One region of the Nicoliella sp. ESL1120 genome, then DNA from elsewhere that is predicted to be linked to it. Evidence: riboswitches for the same ligand, from Rfam matches in the RefSeq annotation. Region 1 holds a riboswitch; each other region holds the start of a gene.
What was found. A riboswitch is a leader RNA that binds a small molecule or an ion and turns the genes downstream of it on or off. The one in region 1 is predicted to bind thiamine pyrophosphate.
Positions count from the first base shown of each region.

Region 2: another riboswitch for thiamine pyrophosphate. It lies ahead of ACSYTE_RS07855 (uracil-xanthine permease family protein); the one in region 1 lies ahead of thiS (sulfur carrier protein ThiS).
Region 3: another riboswitch for thiamine pyrophosphate. It lies ahead of ACSYTE_RS02625 (ECF transporter S component); the one in region 1 lies ahead of thiS (sulfur carrier protein ThiS).
Region 4: another riboswitch for thiamine pyrophosphate. It lies ahead of thiW (energy coupling factor transporter S component ThiW); the one in region 1 lies ahead of thiS (sulfur carrier protein ThiS).

Region 1 is NZ_CP196384.1:37,405-39,609, forward strand. It holds gene ACSYTE_RS06990 (amino acid permease) at 1-984, shown strand, start outside; TPP riboswitch at 1,132-1,225, shown strand; TPP riboswitch at 1,308-1,402, shown strand; gene thiS (sulfur carrier protein ThiS) at 1,451-1,648, shown strand; gene thiF (sulfur carrier protein ThiS adenylyltransferase ThiF) at 1,651-2,205, shown strand, end outside.
Region 2 is NZ_CP196384.1:193,361-195,565, reverse strand. It holds gene ACSYTE_RS07865 (amino acid ABC transporter substrate-binding protein/permease) at 1-255, shown strand, start outside; gene ACSYTE_RS07860 (amino acid ABC transporter ATP-binding protein) at 252-980, shown strand; TPP riboswitch at 1,209-1,315, shown strand; gene ACSYTE_RS07855 (uracil-xanthine permease family protein) at 1,421-2,205, shown strand, end outside.
Region 3 is NZ_CP196383.1:659,444-661,648, forward strand. It holds gene ACSYTE_RS02620 (ABC transporter ATP-binding protein) at 1-640, opposite strand, end outside; gene ACSYTE_RS02625 (ECF transporter S component) at 744-1,298, opposite strand; TPP riboswitch at 1,391-1,482, opposite strand; gene ACSYTE_RS02630 (D-alanyl-D-alanine carboxypeptidase family protein) at 1,657-2,205, shown strand, end outside.
Region 4 is NZ_CP196384.1:154,261-156,465, forward strand. It holds gene ACSYTE_RS07665 (NosD domain-containing protein) at 1-429, shown strand, start outside; gene thiW (energy coupling factor transporter S component ThiW) at 506-1,018, opposite strand; TPP riboswitch at 1,097-1,189, opposite strand; gene ACSYTE_RS07675 (deoxynucleoside kinase) at 1,251-1,880, opposite strand; gene ACSYTE_RS07680 (acetyl-CoA carboxylase) at 1,938-2,205, opposite strand, start outside.

The DNA.
Region 1 (2,205 bases):
GCTGTTCTTTGTGGCTTAAACCTAGTGGCTGCGCGTCTGTTTGGTGAAACCGAATTCTGGTTCGCAATGATCAAAATTATCGCAATCGTTGCTTTGATCGTTACCGGGATTTTTATGATCTTTAGACACAGCGCAACGCCACTTGGTCATGCATCACTCGCTAACATTACTAATAATTTGACATTATTCCCCCACGGTTCATTTAACTTTATTTCTGCGTTTCCAATGGTATTCTTCGCCTTTCAAGGAATTGAATTCGTAAGTATCACGATTGGTGAAGCAAAGAATCCACGGCACGTGATCAAGAAGGCAGTTAATGAAACCTTACTTCGCATCTTACTATTCTACATTGGTGCATTGGTGGTAATTATGGGAATTATTCCATGGACTTCACTTTCACCAGATAAAAGTCCATTCGTTCAAGTTTTCCAATTGGTTGGAATTCCAGCTGCTGCAGCTGTGATCAACTTTGTGGTTCTAACTTCTGCTGCTTCGGCATTAAATAGCTGTATCTTCTCAGCTGGTCGTCACTTTTACCAACTAGCGACTGAAGCAAAGGAAGGCAGCTTCATGAAGGAAAAGTTTGGTAAAATCTCTAATTCTGGGGTTCCGGCAGCTGCCATTTTACTATCAGCTAGTTTGGCATTGATCACTCCAATTATGAGCCTTAGTGCAGCGACTGGAGCAGTCTTTACAATCGTAACTGGTGCATCTAGTGATATGTATATCTTGGTATACGCATTAACAATGCTTGCACATCGGAAATATCGTCAATCAAGTGATTATATTGAAAATGGGTTTAAAATGCCTTGGTACAATGTTACCAGTCCGCTCACCATCGCTTTCTTTTTGGTAATCTTCGCTAGTTTATTCTTCATTCCCGATGATGTTGTAGGTGCCATTGCTGCAATTGTATGGGCAGTTGGATTTGGTGGATATGTATTGATTAGCCAAAGAAAATCAGAAGCAAGTATAAATGGATAATATTAAAAAATATCTTATTATCGATCGATAATAAGATATTTTTTTGTTGCTAGCTTTTTATCAAATTGTCCTTGGCTTAAAATTTTATTATTGACAAATTTTTCACCTTAATGTTAATATAAGGTTGTTCAAAATTAAATATTTATCACATTGTATCTGGGGTGCCAAGTAATTGGCTGAGATTATACCCATTGAACCTGATTTGGTTAATACCAGCGAAGGGAGATGCAGTTCTTTTATCGCTGATTAATTATCGAATAATTAGGACGGTTCTCCTGGGTTTTACTAGGGGAACCGTTTTTTTATTTACAATTGTGATGATAATTTAAACACTGGGGTGCCAAGTAATTGGCTGAGATTATACTCATTGAACCTGATGTAGTTGATACTACCGAAGGAAGGGGTTTAATCTTAACTAGTGCGTTAAAAAACCTCCTTTCTTGGGTCTAGAAAGGAGGTTTTTATTTTGGTAACCATTAATGGAAAGCCAGTGGAAGCATTGGCGGGAAAACCGCTATCATTCTTATTGGCTCAATATGCTCAGCATCAAGATAACGTTGTGGTCGAATTAAACGGATCAATCGTCCATCGCAATGAAATCGATGGAATTACTTTAAATCCAAATGATCACGTTGAATTAATTTCTTTCGTAGGAGGTGGTTAGCAATGACGGTTCAAATTGATGGAATCAGTGTTGAAGATTTTTTTATGCAGATGAAGGATCGTAATGTTGATAACTCGTATCAGGCCCTAAAGAATGCACACGTTACGATTGCAGGTTCAGGCGGGTTAGGATCTAACATTGCAATTGCATTGGCGCGTTCTGGTGTGGGCCATTTGACCCTAATCGATTTTGACGATGTGGAATTAAGCAACTTGAACCGCCAACAGTTCAAGTTCAGTCAAATTGGGATGCCAAAGGTCACTGCATTAAAGCAAAATTTATTAGAATTTAATCCCTTTATTAAAGTGGATGCGATTAAAACAAAGGTCAGTGCTGAAAATATTGAGCAACTCTTTGCTGACTGTGACATTATTTGTGAAGCTTTTGATAACCCTGCTGCCAAGGCGATGCTACTCGATGGGGCGACCAGTGCTTTTCCAGATAAATCATTAGTAATGGGCAACGGATTAGCGGGGGTCCATGGTGCAAATCAAATTCAAACCAAACAACAATCCCCAAACGTCTACATTAGTGGTGATGGCCAGACGAGTGGATCA
Region 2 (2,205 bases), 160 kb from region 1:
ATGTTTAAGGTTATTCTTCCACAGGGAATTAAGTTAATCATTCCATCATTCATTAACCAATTTATTATCACTTTGAAGGATACTTCAATCCTATCAATTATTGGAATTCTAGAATTAACCCAAACTGGTAAAATTATTATCGCAAGAAACCTTGAAGGATTTAAGGTCTGGACAATTGTTGCTTTGATTTACTTAATCGTGATCACGCTGTTGACCTGGTTATCTAAATGGGGTGAAAGGAGAACTAGATTATGATTAAAGTAGACGTTAAAAACCTAGTCAAGAACTACGGGAGCAACCACGTTTTAAAGAACGTTGACTTTCAAGTTCAAAAAAACGAAGTGGTCGTAATTATCGGACCATCCGGATCTGGGAAAAGTACGTTATTAAGAACCTTGAATAAGTTGGAAGAACCAACCTCTGGTTCCGTAATCATTGATGGGAAGGACATCGCAGACCCAAAGACCGATATGAATAAGGTTCGTGAAAACATCGGGATGGTGTTCCAACATTTCAACCTCTTTAACAATCTTTCAGTTGGTGACAACATCATGTTAGCACCAGTTGAGTTAAAGAAGGAAACTAAGGAAGAAGCTGCTGAACAAGCCAAGAAACTCTTGGAAGTTGTTAACCTTTCCCAAAAATTTGATGCAAAGGTGCAATCACTTTCTGGTGGTCAAAAACAACGGATCGCCATTGCCCGTGCTTTAGCCATGAAGCCAGACATCATGTTATTTGACGAACCCACCAGTGCCCTTGATCCAGAAATGGTTGGTGATGTTTTGCAAGTAATGAAGCGTTTGGCTAAGGATGGAATGACAATGGTGGTCGTAACCCATGAAATGGGCTTTGCCCGTGAAGTTGCGGACCGCGTGGTCTTTGTTGATGACGGTAAGATTTTGGAATCAGGAACGCCTGAAGAAATCTTTGATCATCCTAAAAATGCCAGATTACAATCATTCTTGGAAAAAGTGCTATAAAAAATAAATAATGAAATAACCATCTTGCGAATTTCGTAAGGTGGTTATTTTTTATGCTTTGATAACAATTTGGATGATGGCTAAATCAACTCTTTAGGAGGCGAATTGGTTGGTTCACTAAAAATAAAATAACTTTTTTGTTACTATAGTATCCACTATTTTTTGAAACATTTATCTAAAAATGTCACTTTTGCTTGTTGTTTGATTATGCTATACTCAAATTACTTAATTAACTGCAAGGGGAGCCGTTCGGCTGAGACTAGGTTAATCAAAACCTTGACCCTAATGAACCTGATCTGGTTAGTACCAGCGTAGGAATGCAGCGGATATTTATGAAAACTATCCAATTCTTTTTATGGTGGGTAAAAACTATCCAATTTTTTGTTGTGAATTGGGTTCTCAGTTTAATTAAGCCAAAATGCTTAAGGAGAGATGTTTTCATGAATAATGAACAGGAAAAGCAAAGTTTGGATCCCGCAAACTTAAAATGGGGGCAAACGTTTCTTGCAAGTATTCAACATATTTTTGTTTCAAATGTATGGTTAGATCCAATTTTTGTGGCTTCAACAGCTGGGTTATCACTGAGCTTATCGACTAATTTAGTTAATGCAATTTTTATTGCATCTGGGTTAGTAACGATTATTCAAGCCACTAAGTTAGTTCGCCTTCCAATTGTGCAGGGACCATCCGCAGCTTTTGATGCGTTGATGATCAATGCTGGAAAAACGGGGACGTTACCCGCAGCTGGCGGATCGATTTTACTAAGTGCGATCTTAGCCTTCTTTTTAGCGGTTACTGGTTTATTGTCCAAGTTAACTAAATGGCTTCGACCAGCAATCACTGGAACGATTATCTTTTTAGTGGGGGTCTCATTAGCTAGTTTTACACTAGCGGAATTTTTAGGTGGGGACCCGACTGCAGCATCATTTGCATCACCCAAGACCTTATTCGTAGCAATTGTAACCGCAGGAATCGTAGTCTTTTTATCGATTTTTGGAAAGGGTGCTTGGCATCGCTATTCATTTTTAATTGCATTGGTAGCTGGTGATCTGATTGCAGGATTGACTGGCATGATCAATCTATCAGCGGTTGGTTCTAAGCCACTGTTCGGTTTACCACACATCCTTCCTTATGGGATGTTGAAGTTTAATTGGACCATCTTCTTAACGTTCTTCATTGCCTACTGTGTGGCGATTATTGAGGCATTGGGAGTATATGAAGCATC
Region 3 (2,205 bases), on a different replicon from region 1:
ACGTATCGACAATGTCGTCGTAACCAGAAAGGTCATGGTCCACTAAGATGATCGTTTTATTCTTTTGATCACGTAAGCGGGTCAATTGATATAGCAGATCACTTCGCGATTGACGATCTAGACTCGCAAATGGTTCGTCCAATAAAATAACGTCGGAATCCATTGCGATGATGATGGCTAAGGCGACCTTTTGTTTTTCACCACCGGATAGGGCGTTCAAGTCACGGTGCTTTAACTTAGTGATGTTCACGAATTCTAGTGCATCATCGATTCGTTGGGGGATGATTTTAGGATCTAACTGTCTATTCTCAAGTGCAAATTGGAGTTCATCATATACGTTCGTCATCGTAAACTGTTGATTGGGGTTTTGAAACATCATTGATACATATCCGCTGAAGTCAGTAGGGGCAATGTCTTTGATCTCCTTGTCACCAATTTTAATTTCACCAGTGTAATCACCATTGGCAAACTCAGGATATAAACCGGCAATTGACTTTAAAAGCGTCGATTTACCAGTTCCAGATGGTCCAGCGATCAAGCTAATTTTTTCGTTCGGAAAGGTTAGGTTCACGTCTTCTAATACTGGTTGTGAGCGATGCTGGTAGGTAAATGTAAAATGACTAACTGAAACGGTGGTCATGGTTAATTCCTCCTGGTAATTTAAAAATAAAGCACTTACAAGCTTGGCTTTATAAGTGCTTTAAATTCATTTAAATTTATGAAGCATTGAATCGTTAAAATGATTATGCAATGGCGTGGCTTCTGTTTAGGAGCTTCTTGATGGCCAATGGAATTGGGTCACTAAATACCCAGATTGAAATAAATCTAACGATGAATAAGAAGATCAACATTCCAAAACCGTATGCGTTGTATCCATTCTTGAACCAATCCCAAGTAAAAGTAATGATGGTAGTGAAGATACTACCTAACAATAATTGGAAGTGGCCGTACTTCTTGTAACCAGTAACTGCAAAACCTAATTCTGCTCCGGCACCTTGAATTAAACCTGAGACAACGTTCATAACTCCCCATTGGTCACCCAAGAACATTTCAACAACGGCTCCAGCAACTTCTGAGAAAATGGAAACACCAGGCATTCTGAAAATAGCCCCTGCTAATGGACCAGCAACGATCCAAAGACCAAGTGAAATATCGTTTGCTGCGGGAGCAAGACCAATTGGTGTTAAAACTAGTGTTAATGCGTTATAGATAAAACTAGTCAACCAGAAAATAACCCCACAGACAATTGCGATCAATGCAATTAAAATAATGTTTCTAAGACTCCATTTTTTAGACATGGAAAATCCTTCCCTTCAATAAATTAAACAATTATTTTAGATAGACAGAAAAAAGGGACCTCAAATACTGAGGTCCCTTTCGGAATATGTACACCATTGATAAAACGTTTCCCTCCACCAGTACGGACTGGATCAGGTTCAATGGGTATCATCTCAGCCAAAAAAGGCACCCCAAACATCTATCTATTTAATTAACTAGAACAGTATAACTTAATTTTTTCTTAAATGCAAGTTTGAATATTACAGGCATAAATCTTAAATAACACTTCGTTTACATTTATCAATAATCAATTGTTAATAAAGTGCTAAGGTGTTAACTTATTATTTAGGATATCGAAATCAGAGAAGGGTTGGTTAAATGGATCTTAAAAAGAATTTTAAAAAGATGGCAATTGTATTAACTGCTGTTGTCGGATTAGCATCAGCATCAGAAATTACTCCATTTTTAGATGTTGTTTCGACAAAAACAGTTAATGTCAGTGCTGATTATAATTATGATTATAACTATGACGATGGTGCATCAGGAATCACTACTAATAATATTGTTCCTGGAAACTATAAGATGAAGAATGCAGCGGCTGCAATTGCGATCGATGCTACGAACGGACAGGTCATCTATGCTAAAAACATTAATCAAAAAATGAAGGTGGCATCCACAGCCAAGTTAATGTCATTGTACCTGGTGGTCAGAAAAGCACAGGAGACGAATGGCTGGAATCAAGTCGTTGATACTTCTAATGCTGGCTTACGGAGCATGAGTTACAATAATAACGTTGGTGGTGGCTTTAAGCTGGTTGCTGGTCGTAAATATACCGTAAAGCAGCTCTATCAAGCAGCACTGATCCAATCATCAAATGCAGCTACGATTGCATTGGGACAATGGGTCGCTGGCTCAAACGGTCAGTTC
Region 4 (2,205 bases), 120 kb from region 1:
AATGTTGAAGTTAATAACGGTGATCATGTTATGATTTCAAACAATAACATTCAATCATACTATAGTCGGGCAATCTATATTACTGGGAACTATAACACCCTATCTAATAACTCGATTTATATTCGTGGTAATAAGGACAATCCAAAGGGCTTTGATAAAAAAATCGGGGATGTTTACATCTCAGGAAACAATAACGTCCTTCAAGGAAATCACCTCACTTCAGAACAAGAATCTGAGGCCACCCGTGAGTTAATTATGGGGGGCAATAATAACACGATTAAATTAGATACAATTGACGGAGCTACATCAAACTCCAAGGTTGTTATCAACGGAAATGCAAGTAATAACAAGGTGCTCTATTCAATTAACAATGATGAATTTCAAAATGGTAATAACCCTACCAATGTCAATATTCCAATTGGCAATTAATGGTAGACACCAAATTAAATAACATCAAAAAAGCGTAGCTATGAATGACATAGCTACGCTTTTAATTTTAATGCAATTAATTTTTGAAGAATAACCGTTGAATCCTTTTAAATTGATTTGTTTTTACTAACTTAAGGAGAATCAAGTATGCAATGATTGATCCTGAAATTGCCCCACCAAAAAAGCGAGGTGTAAATACAAACCAAAACAATTGACTATGTGTACCGGTATACCAAACCATTACTGGATATGATGCTAGTGAGCCAATTAACCCAGTGCCAATTACTTCCCCAATAATTGCCATCCAGGTATTACGCTTATATAAGTATAATATTCCAGCTAAGAATGCTCCAAAGACAGCCCCAGTAAATGCTAATGGTGGGATTCCTAAAAATAACATTCTCATCAATGCACACACGACTGCCATAACCGTTGCATAAACTGGTCCCATCATTACTGCAGCAGTAACGTTTAAGACACTAGACATTGGTGCCATCCCTTCAATTCTGAAAATCGGTGATAGCACAAAATCCAATGCAATCATAATTGCCAAAATCGTTACCTTTTGAATTCGATTTTGTTGACCCATTCTTCATCCTCCTGTGTATAAATAAATAATAGTGTCCCAAAATAAAAAATCCCTATCTAAATAGATAGAGATTATTATGGTTGAATTATGATTAATCCCTATCGCCAGCATTACCTGGATCAGGTTCATGGGTATAATCTCAGCCAACAATCGGCACCCCATTAATATTTATACTTTAAATTATTATAACGTAATCAATACTACTATAATGCATAAAATTAGTCAAAACTAATTATTTAACAACGTGATATTCGATCTGTCTAAGTACTTCAGTTAAATCATCAGGATTATTAACATAATCATAACGATTACCATTAATCTTCATTTTAGGACTTTCACGATAACTATCATACCAACGTTGATATGCTAACTGTAATTTTTGATAGTAATCCAATAAATGTTGATTATTATTAACCTGTTCAAACTCACGGCCCCGCCGTTTAATATGCTCTAATTGGTGATTAATATCAATATCAATGAAAACCAATAAGTCTGGTTTTTTCTTACGGTTGGAATTTGGTATTTCTTGCATCATATTGTTCAAAAGGCTATCATAAACGTTCTTTTCAGTTAAGTTAATATTACCCAATTTATAGTTAACATCTGTAAAAACGGAGTCTTCATAAATTGAACGATCTAAAACATTGTTATGATGAGTCTGCGCCTTTTTAATCATTTCCAATCGTTTATTCAAAAAATAAATTTGTAAAAGAAAACCATACTTTTTTGGATTTGCATAAAACTTTGGTAAAATTGGATTACTTTCAACGGGTTCCAAAAAAGCATCCGTATCTAAATGTTCTGCTAGCTTCTGCGCTAATGATGTTTTACCAGAACCAACTGTACCAGCTAATGTAATCATTAAGATCACCCCCATTAAATAGTTATTTCCATTATATCAAATCAGTTTAATAATATCCTAGTGGAAGTAGTGTTTCAAAATGATTACCTCTTGAGCTGTGAAATTACGAAACTCAATCGACAGGTGACACTCTTGATTTAAAAATCTTAAAATTAAAAACAACGCATTCATGTCGTAATCATCAATTTCATGAAGTGGAACCACCCTAGTAAGCGTTTGATTTCGGCTAATTTCCATATAAAAATTATAGCAACGATCATATTGATCATTTACCAAAATTAAACGATATCTAGTATTAAAAAGACCTTTGAACCAAGGTTGCAAT